DNA from 3 places in the Cohnella sp. GCM10020058 genome. Region 3 is predicted to be linked to each of the others. Evidence: predicted binding sites of a transcription regulator. Region 3 holds the regulator's gene; each other region holds the start of a gene.
What was found. Region 3 encodes LexA, which represses DNA repair genes until DNA is damaged. Its sites were predicted from a motif close to CGAACATATGTTCG; they were not measured.

Region 1 (4,166 bases), on a different contig from region 3:
GTGATGTTGGGGGCGGCTATTGCGCCGGACAGCTTTGAAAGGAAGGCTGCCGAACCGCATCCGCGGCGAAGGCGGCCTTCCTTTTTTCGCGGCGGGATGTCTGCCGATTGGTCTCAATACATCATGGCGCCGAGCGGTCCGTCCTCGTCGATGATGTCCTGGATGGCGTAGACGGAGATCGGGAAGTAGGGAAAGCCCCAGGCGTAAGGGACCAGATCGTAGAGCTGAAAATAAATGACGAGCGCTTTGTCCGCGATGTAGTAATCCTGGTCCGGCGCGATCCCCGGATAGGAGGACAGCAGCGGGAGCTTGCGCGCCTTGATCTGGGCTTCGATGAGCGCATTGAGCTTCTTTTCGTAGTCGGCGCCTTTTTTGAACAAGTCTTTAAGCTTGTATGAACGGCCCGTGTCCGCGTCAAAGGTCAGCGACTTTTGAATCGTATTGCCGTGCGCGCCGCCCGTGAACACATAATTAAGCAGCGATAGGCTGAGGACGCCGCGCTGGTTCGTCTTCAACTCGAACGTGCCGTCCATCTCCTGTACGTCGGGAGACGGATAGCCTTGGGTGGACATCAGCGAAGCTTCTTCCCGCTTGATCGCCTCGTTCATAGTCTTGCGGGCTTCCTCGCCCGTGCCGCCCGTAATGACGGGCGTGCTGAGCTTGAGCGGGGGCTTCGCGGTCCGCTCGATCGAGATCGGAAGCATTAAGGTCTGTACGTTCATTTTCATTCCCCTTTGCCTGCGCTAGGCGATTGTCTTCACAGCTTATGCGCCGGGGGAAGTGGGGGTGCCGGGCACGGATGTTGGAGGCGCGGTCCTTTAGTCAGAAAAGCGCCAACTGCACGGGGTGGCACGGCGAAGCGCCGTCTACGCTCGGGAACGGCGAATCGGTCGTCTCCGGGCGAGAGGGCGAGGCTGTTCGTTCAGCGGAGGGAGCGGCGCCCAATGCATATGCGGCATCGCCCTTAGGCACTTCCAGTGCGCCAATCTCGGATAAGCCGTGGCGCTTCATCTGCGCCGCGATTCGGGCGTAGACCGGCCGCCGGTAGCTGTCCGGGAGACGCGCTGAATGCCAGTAAAGCTTGCCGTAAGCTTCGGCGAGCTCGGGGTAGGCCGTACGCAGCACCGAGAAAAACCAGCTTTTGACCTCCGGCGTGGACAGCCGCAGGAACGACGACATCATATGGCGAACGCCGGCGTCTGCGAGCGCTTGGACGAGCGCCTCGGTGTCGGATTCGCCGTCGGTAAGCAGCGGAAGAATCGGCGCAGCAAAGGCGTGGACGCGAACGCCGGCCTCGTTCAGCGTGCGCGCGCATTCGAGACGCCGCGCGGGTGACGGCGTCGACGGCTCAAACGTGCGCCAGATGCGGGCATCCAGCGTATGGATGCTGATGTTCACCGAGGCGCCGGGCAGCTCGCGCAGCAGATCCAGATCCCGCAGCACGAGCGGCGAGCGGGTGGTCATGCTGACGCCTACGCCGAACTCGGCGAGCGTCTCCAGGCATCCGCGCGTCAGCTTGGTCTTGGCCTCGAGCTGCTGGTAAGGGTCTGTCGCGGTGCCGATCGCGACGTGCGACGGAAGCTTGCCCCGCGCGCGCATGCGCTGCAGCTGGGCGCGCAAGATGGCAGGCGCGTCGTCCTTGTAGAAGATCCGATGCTGGAACGTGTCGTCCGCCGCCTCGCCGAGATAGGCGTGTGTGCTTCGCGCGTAGCAGAAGCTGCACCCGTGTTGGCAGCCGCGATACGGGTTGATCGACCAATCGAAGGGCATCGAGTGGGCGGTCACCGCGTTTAGGATCGTCTTGGCCCGCATGGGCAAATATTGAGTCGGATTCATCCTGGGGACCTCCTCCGAGGAAGTGTTTTAAATGAAAGGAGAACGTTTGTTCCTGTTTTAGGATAACAGAATTCGGGAGAGGAGTAAAGAATGGATGGTTACCAGTTGGTCAGTATGGGGAGTGCGGAGATGCGGATTTTTGAAAAAGAACATATGCGAGCGGAGAGGAGGGTTAATTTGCTTTCGAAGGGAAGCACTTGTGTACGGAGTGGGGTATTCCGATGCAAAGTGCTTTCGAGGGGAAGCACTTGTGAGCGGAGTGAGGTGTCCCGACGCAGCGTGCTTTCGATGGAAAGCACTTGTGATCGGAGTGGGGGGTCCCGACGCAGAGTGCTTTCGAGGAAAAGCACTTGCGGCCAGGAGGCTCGCCAGCCCGCAAAGTGCTTCCGGAAGCAAGCCTCTAAGACGTCTTCTGCCCCGATTGGTCGTCCTTGGCGCGATGTGAGGCGAGTCGAATGATCCATCTGAGCAACGGCGGGACGGCGAAGAAAATAAAAAACGTGCGGAAAAGCTGGTATCCCGCCACGGTCGACAGATCCGCGCCGATCTCGTGGGCGACGATGCCCATTTGGTCCATGCCGCCTGGCGCGAGACTGAGCAAGGCTGTGGGCAGCGATAAAGGATGGATCTTGGTCAGCAGGAAGCTCAAGCCGATCGCGCAGACAAGCAAGCCGACTCCGCTCAGCGCCGCGAGCGTTAACGTCCGCAGCTTACGCTCGAGCTGCGCTGGCTTTAGCAGCAGTCCGACGTACGTCCCGATGGCCAGCTGCGCCGCATCGATGATCGGCGCGGGCAGCGAAGGTCCATGCAGGCCGGCCGCCTGAAGCAGCGCCGCACCGAGCGCGGGAGCGAGCAGGAAAGCGGTCGGGAAACGGACTTTGTTGCCCAAGATTGCAAACAACGTGCACACTGCCGCGTAAATCGGAAGCGCCGGCCATAGTCCGGCCCAATCCGTATGCACGCCAGGGGCCGCAACCGCGCCTGCGGCTTCGCCGGCCTGAAAGCCGAAGATCGGGCTGAAGATCAGCAGCGGGATGCAGATCACGATCAACATCAGTCGCACGACTTGGATAATCGTGACAACGGTCAAGTTAACGCCTTTGGTCTCCTCCGCCAAAATGAGTACCTGCGTGAGCCCACCAGGTATGCTGCCCATCAGCGCGGTGAGATAAGGGATTCCGCCTAGCTTCGCAACGACGGCGGCGAGCGTGGCGCACAGCAGGAGCAGCAGCGCGGTCATCAGCAGCATCGTAGGCAGCTGCGCGCCCATCTCCCGCAGCGCGGCGCCGGTGAGCGACAAGCCGATCGTATACCCGACGGCGATCATGCCTGCATTGCGTACGGGACTCGGCCAGTGATACTTGCCCTTCCAAATCGAGGATCCGATCAATGCGCCGATCATCGGCCCGAGAAGCCAGGGCAGCGGCCAGTTCAATACATGCATCAGGGTACCGCCCGCCAGTGCGGTAATCAGCGCGATGAGCCCCCGCGCCGTTCGGCCGGGGGCAGCAGGTGGGACGTTGGATTTCATACGTTTTCCTTTCTTGACGAACGCCGCAGTCGCATCCCGCTCGGCCGGTTCAACCGTTGGCCATTTCTTTCAGCCAAATAACCGCTTGCGTGCGATCGTTCGTCCCGATCTTGTCGTAGATCGTGCTGACGTAATTTTTAACGGTGCCTTCGCTCATAAACAGCTGACCGGCGATCTCGCGGTTCGTTCGTCCCTCGACCATCAGCGCAATAATGCTGAGCTCGCGGTCCGTGAACTTGAGCCCGTCCGTCCGGCCGCGTGCGCGCAAACTCGACGGTTTGCCTGCATGCGGGGAAGAGAGGCGTGCCGCCAGCTTGGCCGCGATCCCGGCGGGCAGCATCATCTCGCCGCGGGACGCGTCGCGAATCGCCTGGAGCAGCTTGTCGCTCTGGATATCCTTGAGCAGGAACCCGACGGCGCCGTTCGCGAGTGCTTCGATAATGTAGTCATCCTCGTCGAAGGTGGTCAGCATGAGAACCCTGACGTCCGGAGCATCCTGCCGGAGCTTTTTGACCGCCTCGATGCCGTTCATCACGGGCATGCGGATGTCCATCAGTACCAGATCCGGCCTGTGACGAATCGCCAGCGCGCAAGCATCTTCGCCATTCTCGGCAGTCCCGACGACCTCCATGTCGTTTTCGAGCTGTATGATCGTCTGCAGGCCATCACGCATGAGCGTCTGGTCGTCGGCGATTAAGATCCTATACACCCGCGTTCACTCCCTTTGAGCCTCATTATAAGGCACATTTCACCCTTATCGAAGCCCCCGCGGGGGGGAATCAAAAAAAACAAAAAAAGG
Region 2 (4,166 bases), on a different contig from region 3:
TCGTCCTTGATCGCCCTTGGCAAAACGCCCTCGTTCACGCCCAGCAGATACAGGACGGATACGCGGTCCGTGCGCGTACGCTCCGGCGTCCCGATCAGGACGCGGTCGAGCGAAGGCGGCACGACGCCGAGGCGGATCGACTCCAGTCCCGCGTCGATCATGCCCGCGAACAATGCCGGATCCGCCGGCTCGTCCCCCGTCAGCTCCACGAGCTGATCGAGGAGCCCCATCGCGCCGTCCCAAAGCTGACGATGCATGCGGGAACGCAGCGGCTCGCCGGCCAGCTCGTCTTGCCTGCTCCACAGCTCCAGCCGATCCGGCGCGGCCGTTTCTTCCAGCAGCAGGAAAAGCGCGCGGCTTAAGTCGGCCAGCGTCTTGGACCGCTTGAAGCGCGATTCGAATGTCCTAAGCGGCGCGAGCAGCGCATCCCGGGTCGCGCGGATCGCCTGCATCCTAGGCCCGCCTCGCACAGCCCCGTCTTCGTCCTCTTCCTCGGCCTCCAGGTCGCGGGCGGACAACGAATACCAGCTGCGGTCGTCATGCCAGCGCCAGCCGTCGATGCCGGCCGCCAGGACGTAGTTCTCGAGCGCATCGACCGACTCCCGCGCGACGGTGCCGCCCTGCGGATGAAGCAGGTCCGTCTTCGCGCAGCGGAAAAACGCCTCGTAGCGCCAGCCGCCGATCACGCATTCCAGCGCCGAGCGAACGAACTCCACGAGCGGATGCTGCGAACCGCTTGCCTTGCCGTCCAGAAAGTACGGGATGCCGTAATCGTCGAAAACGGAAGCCAGCACCTCGCCGTAATCCGCCAGATTACGAGCGAATACGCTCATCTCGCGCCAGCGCATGCCGTCCTCGCGTACGCGGCGCAGCATGTCTCTCGCCGCCGCCTCGGCTTCGGCTCTCCGGCTGGCCGCCTCGCGGATCGACAAGCCGCAGCGCGGGTGGTCCGGCTGCAGTTGGGCTTCTCCGCCGGACCAGCGATGGCGGCCGTCCATTGCCTGCTCCAGATGCGCCAGCATCGGACAGTCAACAAAGCGCGGCGCCACGGTCGGACGCAATAAAACAGGAGGCTCGAGCTCCGCTCCCGCGGCCTCGGCCGTCGCGCAGAGACGCGCGGACGTGTCCGCGGTCTGATGGAACAGATCCAGCTCGTCCGGGCGTTCGCCGGCTCTATAAGGGCGGTCCACGCAAAGCGCGGCGGATACGCGCGTGCATCGGCTCAGTAGCGCCTCAATGACCGCATATTCCTTGGGCGTAAAGCCGTGGAAGCCGTCCAGCCAAACCTCCGCGTCCTGAAGCAGCGTCGACGCTGGCGCTCCACGGACCAAAAAGTCGAGCGAATCCTCCCCGTCGAGATAATGCCCCGCCAATTCGCGCTCCACGTCCTCGTACAGCAGGGAAAGGTCATGCAGCTTGTCCGACAGCAGGCTTTCTGCGGCAGCGGCCGCCTGCTCCGCGGCGCCGGACGGTCCGCCGCCGTCTTTGCCGCCGCGTCCGGATAGCGGCACGGAGCTGATGGCAAAAGGGTCCGTGCCGTATCGCTTCCATTCCGTGAGCAGCTCGCCGATCCGCTCGGCCAGCCCGGCTCCGCCTGCGCCGCTGCGATACAGCTTAAGCTGCGCCTGACGGCGGACGAGCGCCTTGTGAATCAGCATCGTCTTCCCGTTATCCGCGATCGGAACGACGGCCGCGCCTCCCGTCTCCTGCATGACGCGAAACGCCAGCCGCCTGAAGCTCAGTACCTGCAGGCGCATAAATCCCCGCGAGCCCGGGGCGGAAGCCAGCGCATACTCGGTCTGGAAGGTCGCCTGCTCGGGCACGATCAACAGAAGCGGCGGACCCGCAGGATCCTGCGCGATCCGTTCGGCGATCTCCGTCTTGATCAGATGCGACTTGCCGCTGCCCGAGCGGCCCGCGATCAATCTCAGCTTCATGGCCTGTGCCTCCATTTCCCTTACCGTTTCATACCGTTCCGTTTCATTTCATTCTAGCGATCATTGTACCACACCCGTACCCGCACAGACGTTCGCACCGAAAAAAAACGGGCCGTCCGCTCCGCGCGAAGGCGGGACGGACGGCCGACGATCATGCGATCACAGCTCTTTGCGGCTCCTGACTTCGAAAATGCCGAATTTCAGGTAATGGCCTTCTTCGACGCCGACCAGTTGCGGATGATCGCGCCCGGCGCCGGTCCAGACGATGCGCCGCAGCACCTTGCCCGCATCGCGCGCCGCTTCGAGCAGCGTTTCCATGAACAGCTCGGGCCGGACATGGTAAGAGCAGCTCGCCGTGACCAGATATCCGCCCTCGTTGATCAGCTTCATGGCCTGCAGGTTGATATCCTTGTAGCCGCGGATCGCGCCCGGCACGGCGCGCTTCGTCTTGGCGAACGCCGGCGGATCGAGGATGATGACATCCCATGTGCGCCCCTGCTTGGTCAGCGGCTTGGAGGTGTCGACCTTAGCCGCAGGCTTGCCGCCTTTGGCAGCCCCCTCCGCCGAGCCGGCTCTCGCCGCCCTTTCCTCGCGTCCCTTGACCTGCTCGCGCAAATACTCGAACGCATCGGCGACGACGAATTCGACGCGGTCCTCGAAACCGTTGCGCGCAACGTTCGTCCTCGCGGTATCGATGCCATGCTCCGAAATATCGAGGCACGTGACGCGCTTGGCGCCATACTTGCAGGCGTGAAGCGTGAAGCTGCCTGTATGCGCAAAACACTCCAGCACGGTGGCGCCGTCCCAGTACGGGAACGTGACGATGCTGCCGTTGGCATTTACGGGTACGGGCCTTACGCCCTCTTCGGTGGCGCGCTCCTCGACGGCGATGCCGCTTCGTTTGCCCCAGCCCTTCATCAGCGGCTCGATCGCAGCGCGGTTTTCCCGCTGATCGAAGAAGTAGCCCGTCTTCTGGCCGCCCTCGATATCGACCTGGACGGACAGACCGTTCTCCACGATCTGCAGGTAACGCGGGCAATCGCCGTACAGGACGCCCGTGCGCTCCTCGAGCCCTTCAAGCGTGCGTACGCCGACGTCGCTGCGCTCGTAGACGCCCTTTGGGGCGAACACGCGCACCAGCGCCGGCAACCACGCGTCCCGGGCACGGTCCATGCCAAGCGTCAGCACCTGAACGACGAGAACGCCGTCGAACCGGTCGACGACGAGCCCCGGCAGAAAGTCGGCTTCGCCGAATACGAGCCTGCACGACTCGTCCTCGGGCGCGAACCGCTCGCGGTAGTCCAGGCATGCGCGGAAGCGCGCGTCGAAGAAGGCTTTGTCCATCGCGTCCAGCGGCCCGTAAGCCACGATCCGGATCGCGATCTGCGAAGCGGGGTTCCAGTAGCCGGTCGCCAGAAATTGCCCCCGGTGGTCGCGAACCTCCAGCAGACCGCCCGGCTCGGGCTCGCCTTCGGTACGCTCGATCTCATTGGCAAAAATCCAGGGGTGCCCGAGCTCCAGTCTCGGGCGGCGCGAGCGGTTCAGCACGGCAAAAGGCTTGTTGTCGGTCGGCATGCGCTCATTCCTTTCTCTATCATGTCTTGTACGATTGCCGCATACGATGGTCCAGACGGGACAGGTCGAGCCTGTCTTCCCTGTCGTCCTTGTCGTCCTCGTCGTCCGCGGCTATGTATCCCAAAGGAGAAACGATTGTATGCTGCTATATTTAATCTCGCTGTCGATCGTCGGGTTGGCGCTGCTGCTGTCCGGCATGAAGGTAATGGAGGCCGCGCTCGCAAGCTGGGCCGGAGACCGCATGACGCTCGCCGTCGCGCGCTCCACGTCGACGCCGCTCCGGGGCTTTGCTCTCGGCACGGCATCGAGCGCGCTGCTGCAAAGCGGCACCGCCGTCACGCTGCTCACGATCAGTCTCGTCAACAGCGGCATCCTGCCGTTCGCGCGCTGCTTCGGCATCCTGCTCGGCACCAACGTCGGCACCTGCCTGACGACGGAGCTCATGAGCCTTGCGCTCCACCGCTACGGCTTGCCTCTGCTGGGCGCCGGGACCGGCCTGTGGCTGCTGTCCCTGATGTCCGGGGAGTGGCGGGCACTGCCGCCGCTGCCCCGCCGCGTGCACGAAGCCTGCCGCTTCGGCGGAGCGGTGCTCGCGGGCTTCGCTCTGCTGCTGGCCGGCTTTGCGCTGCTTCGCACGATGGGGCCGCTGCTCCA
Region 3 (4,166 bases):
GAAAAGCGAATGTCCGTGGCTTATTTAGCACGGTTTTCCCACTCGATCTGATGCTGTCCAGCAAACTCCTTGAGCCGAACGGACATTGCATCCAGCGGATACCGGTTCATCAGCTTGGTGAACACCCAGTTGCCGCCTTTGATCGTCTCTACGACGATATAGCCAGGCATCTGGACGATTTTGCGAATCTCGAGCGGCTTAAGGGTCTTGTATCCCGCAAATTTGCGCGTCTCCAGCCTGTCCTTCGAGACGGCTAAATAAGGCCGACGGAGGAAGTAAAATACGGCGAGCAGCACATAACAGCCTACTGTTGCCCAGAACATGCCGGCGCTCTGTTCAAAGCTCGCGGACCAAGGCTTAAACAATAGAATATAGAACACGATCAGAAGCACGAGCGTGAAAGGCATAATGAAGCTTCGCCCTTTGAACCGGTCGATCTGCACCGAAGGAGCGGACAAACTCTGCTTCCCCTCTTTTTTGCGGCGTTTGTTGATTTGCTTCGAATTGCGCTGTACGGCGCGTTCCCATGAACGTGACACTGGATACCCTCCTATGTATAGGCAAAGCCGGCTTTAAGCCGGCTTCGCCGCGTTGCCGCATGAATAAGACCGATCATGCCATCTTTCACGACGTTAAATATCGGAATCTGCAAACGGGCGTATCAATGCTTGATCGTATTTTCGGGCGGTTCGTCCGTCCACTCGATCTGATCGAGCTGTTGCCTGAAGTTTCGTTTGAAGTTGTCCAGATAAAGCTTGCGCAGCTTTTGTCGCTCCAAAGTCTCTTCCTCGGTTAATCCGATCGTTTTGTGTTTATGTGCCAACTCGTTAATCCGAGCGATCAGTTTGTCGAATTCCATAGGGTCACCTCCCGTGTTGCCTCTTCTAATTTGACAATATCGCAAGGGGAATGTCAAGGCGAGGCTAAAGCAAAAAGACCGATATGCATCGGTCGATTAAGGATAGTCTATTCAAGAAAGATTCGTAATGCGAATATCGAAGGGATAAGAACGTGCGTTCCTATTCGACTTTATCGGACAGCTTGGCCGGAAGGACCAAGCGTTGACCGGAAGCAATGGTGGATGACGTCAGTCCGTTGCGCTTCATGATCAGGTGCACGGCCGCGATCGTCTTCATGCCGGCAGGCTTGGCACCCTCGGCAATCGCCCAAAGCGTATCTCCGCTGTCTACGGTCACGGTCGCTTCCGTTGCGGCAGCCGGACGGACGGAATCGGGCTCGGCTGATGCAGTCATCATGGACAGTCCCGCATAGATCAGCAGTGCGACAATCGGAATCAAAAACAGCCGCAGTCCCTTAAAGGAGACGATCGATTGAAAAGTGATCGCCAATGCCGTGCGCTCGACTCGCGCGGTCGAAGCGGAAGCTCGCCCCTCCCCGCTATCCCTCTTCATATATGTATAATCATTAGCCTTCAGCGAATCCGAACCGAGCAGCTGTACTTGTACCATCTCATCCACCCCAAACGTTTGTTCTGATACGAGAATACCACGAACATATGTTTGAGTCAACGATTTTGCGAACGCAAGTTCCCTAAGAACGAATGTTTGTACGAACTCCGGTTCTGTGTTATAATTTGTCATATGAATTTTCAAGTCAGTAGGAGGGCTTCGAGGTGTCGAAGATGTCCAACCGTCAATCCGCCATATTGGAATTTATTAAGAATGAAGTCAAGGACAAGGGTTATCCCCCATCCGTGCGCGAGATCGGCGAAGCCGTCGGACTCGCTTCGAGCTCTACCGTGCATGGCCATCTAGACCGTCTCGAAAAGAAAGGCCTCATTCGCCGCGATCCGACCAAGCCGCGCGCGATCGAGATTACGGACGGCGAGCAGGATCCTGTCGTTCAGTTCGCGCAGTCCATTCGTCAGGTTCCGCTTGTGGGCAAGGTCACGGCGGGCGTGCCGATCACCGCAACGGAGAATATCGAGGAATACTTCCCGCTTCCCGCCCAGATGGTCGGCGAGCAGACGGTGTTCATGCTCTCCGTCAGAGGCGACAGCATGATCGACGCCGGCATTCATAGCGGCGACTACGTTATCGTGCGCCAGCAGCAGACGGCTACCAACGGCGATATCGTCGTCGCCATGACCGAGGAAGACGAAGCGACGGTCAAGACGTTCTACAAGGAGCGCGACCACATCCGCCTTCAACCGGAGAATACGACGATGGAGCCCTTGCGCTTGAATAACGTGAGCATTTTGGGCAAAGTCATCGGTTTAATCCGCAGCATTCGATAATCGTTTTATTCCTTCATTCGACATCAACAACAAAGAATCCTCGGGATCGCGAAGCGATCGCCGAGGATTCTTTGTTGTTGCCGAGTATTAATAAGTCGTCAAATATTGATCCCGCTCCCATTGGTGGACCTGGGTGCGATAGATGTCGTATTCGATTTCCTTCATTTCATAGAAATGCGTCAGCGCGTGATCGCCGAGCGCATCGCATACGATCTCATCGCGCAGCATCTCGGACAATGCTTCGCGAAGATTCAGCGGGAGGCTTGGAATGCCTGCGTCGATGCGCTCTTCTTCGCTCATCACATATATATTGCGGTCGACCGGCGCAGGCAGCGCCGTCTTGTTGCGAATGCCGTCGAGGCCGGCCTTCAGCATGACTGCAAGCGCCAGGTACGGATTGGCAGCCGGGTCCGGATTGCGGACTTCGACGCGCGTGCTGAGGCCGCGGGACGCCGGAATACGGATCATCGGACTGCGGTTGCTCGCCGACCAGGCGACATAACATGGCGCTTCATAGCCGGGAACGAGCCGCTTGAACGAATTGACGGTCGGATTCGTGATGGCCGCCATGCCCCGCGCATGCTGCAGGATTCCCGCCATATAGTGACGCGCCACCGTGCTGAGGCCCAGACGGTCGTTCGCATCGTAGAACGCATTTTCCGAGCCCTTGAACAGCGACTGATGGCAGTGCATGCCCGAACCGTTCATGCCGTACAGCGGCTTCGGCATAAACGTCGCGTGCAGTCCGTGCTTGCGTGCGATCGTCTTGACGACGAGCTTAAACGTCTGGATTTGGTCGGCCGCCTTGATGGCGTCCGCATATTTGAAGTCGATCTCGTGCTGCCCGGGTGCGACCTCGTGGTGCGAAGCTTCGATCTCGAAGCCCATTTCCTCGAGCATAAGCACGATATCGCGACGGCAGTTTTCGCCCAGATCGGTCGGCGCAAGGTCGAAGTATCCGCCTTGGTCGTTAAGCTCTGTCGTCGGATTGCCCTTCTCGTCGGTCTGGAACAGGAAAAACTCGGGCTCCGGGCCGACATTAAACGACGTATAGCCAAGCTCCTCCGCTTCCTCGAGCGCACGCTTCAAGATGCCGCGCGGATCGCCCGCGAACGGCGTGCCGTCAGGCATATAGACGTCGCAGATCAGGCGCGCGACGCGGTCTTCCGTGACCCACGGGAAAACGACCCATGTATCGAGATCCGGATACAGATACATGTCGGACTCCTCGATCCGAACGTAGCCTTCGATGGAGGAACCGTCGAACATCATTTTGTTGTCCAACGCCTTTTGGAGCTGGCTTACGGGGATTTCCACGTTTTTGATGATGCCCATCAGATCGGTAAATTGCAAACGAATAAAACGTACGTTCTCTTCCTTGGCAATCCGAATGATATCCTCGCGCGAGTAGCTCATGACAGCCTCCTAGTATGGTCGTTGTAGGTACAGCTACTTGTTCTTGTAAAAGCGGGACAGCTCGCCCTGGATGAGCGATACTTGGCCCGGGCGCTTGTTGCCCGACATGATCTGCTGCTTGAGCATGCGGTGAAGCTGAGATTCGGACATCTCGCGTCGCTTGACCTCGGACAGCTCGTTGATAATCGTTCCGTCATCCGCGCTCTCTCCGACCGGGTTCATCACCTGCTTGATGCCGGCGATGTTGACGCCCTTTTCGATCAGCGCCTTGATCTCGAGCAGACGCTCGACGTCGTTAAACGAAAAAAGCCGCTGATTGCCCGCGGTCCGGGCGGGTTGAATTAATTCGTGTTGTTCGTAATATCGTATTTGCCGGGCAGTCAGATCGGTCAGCTTCATGACAATGCCAATCGGGAACAGCGCCATATTTCTGCGTATTTCGTCGCCAGCCATAACATATCAACCTTCCATCTGGGCGCGGAATTTGCAACCA

Region 1: a site for LexA is predicted at 1,876-1,889, ahead of ACFSR7_RS14045 (SPL family radical SAM protein). Genes of this name have one in related genera too.
Region 2: a site for LexA is predicted at 2,019-2,032, ahead of addB (helicase-exonuclease AddAB subunit AddB). Genes of this name have one in related genera too.

Annotation. Positions count from the first base shown of each region.
Region 1 covers NZ_JBHUJV010000008.1:376,519-380,684, forward strand. Annotated here, with positions in the region: gene ACFSR7_RS14040 (DUF3298 and DUF4163 domain-containing protein) at 114-722, opposite strand; gene ACFSR7_RS14045 (SPL family radical SAM protein) at 823-1,836, opposite strand; gene ACFSR7_RS14050 (AbrB family transcriptional regulator) at 2,237-3,367, opposite strand; gene ACFSR7_RS14055 (response regulator) at 3,417-4,076, opposite strand.
Region 2 covers NZ_JBHUJV010000019.1:223,887-228,052, reverse strand. Annotated here, with positions in the region: gene addB (helicase-exonuclease AddAB subunit AddB) at 1-1,937, opposite strand, end outside; gene ACFSR7_RS31640 (class I SAM-dependent rRNA methyltransferase) at 2,097-3,512, opposite strand; gene ACFSR7_RS31635 (Na/Pi symporter) at 3,652-4,166, shown strand, end outside.
Region 3 covers NZ_JBHUJV010000013.1:198,417-202,582, forward strand. Annotated here, with positions in the region: gene ACFSR7_RS22330 (hypothetical protein) at 21-539, opposite strand; gene ACFSR7_RS22335 (DUF896 domain-containing protein) at 662-859, opposite strand; gene ACFSR7_RS22340 (LysM peptidoglycan-binding domain-containing protein) at 1,020-1,469, opposite strand; gene lexA (transcriptional repressor LexA) at 1,634-2,257, shown strand; gene glnA (type I glutamate--ammonia ligase) at 2,345-3,673, opposite strand; gene ACFSR7_RS22355 (MerR family transcriptional regulator) at 3,707-4,126, opposite strand.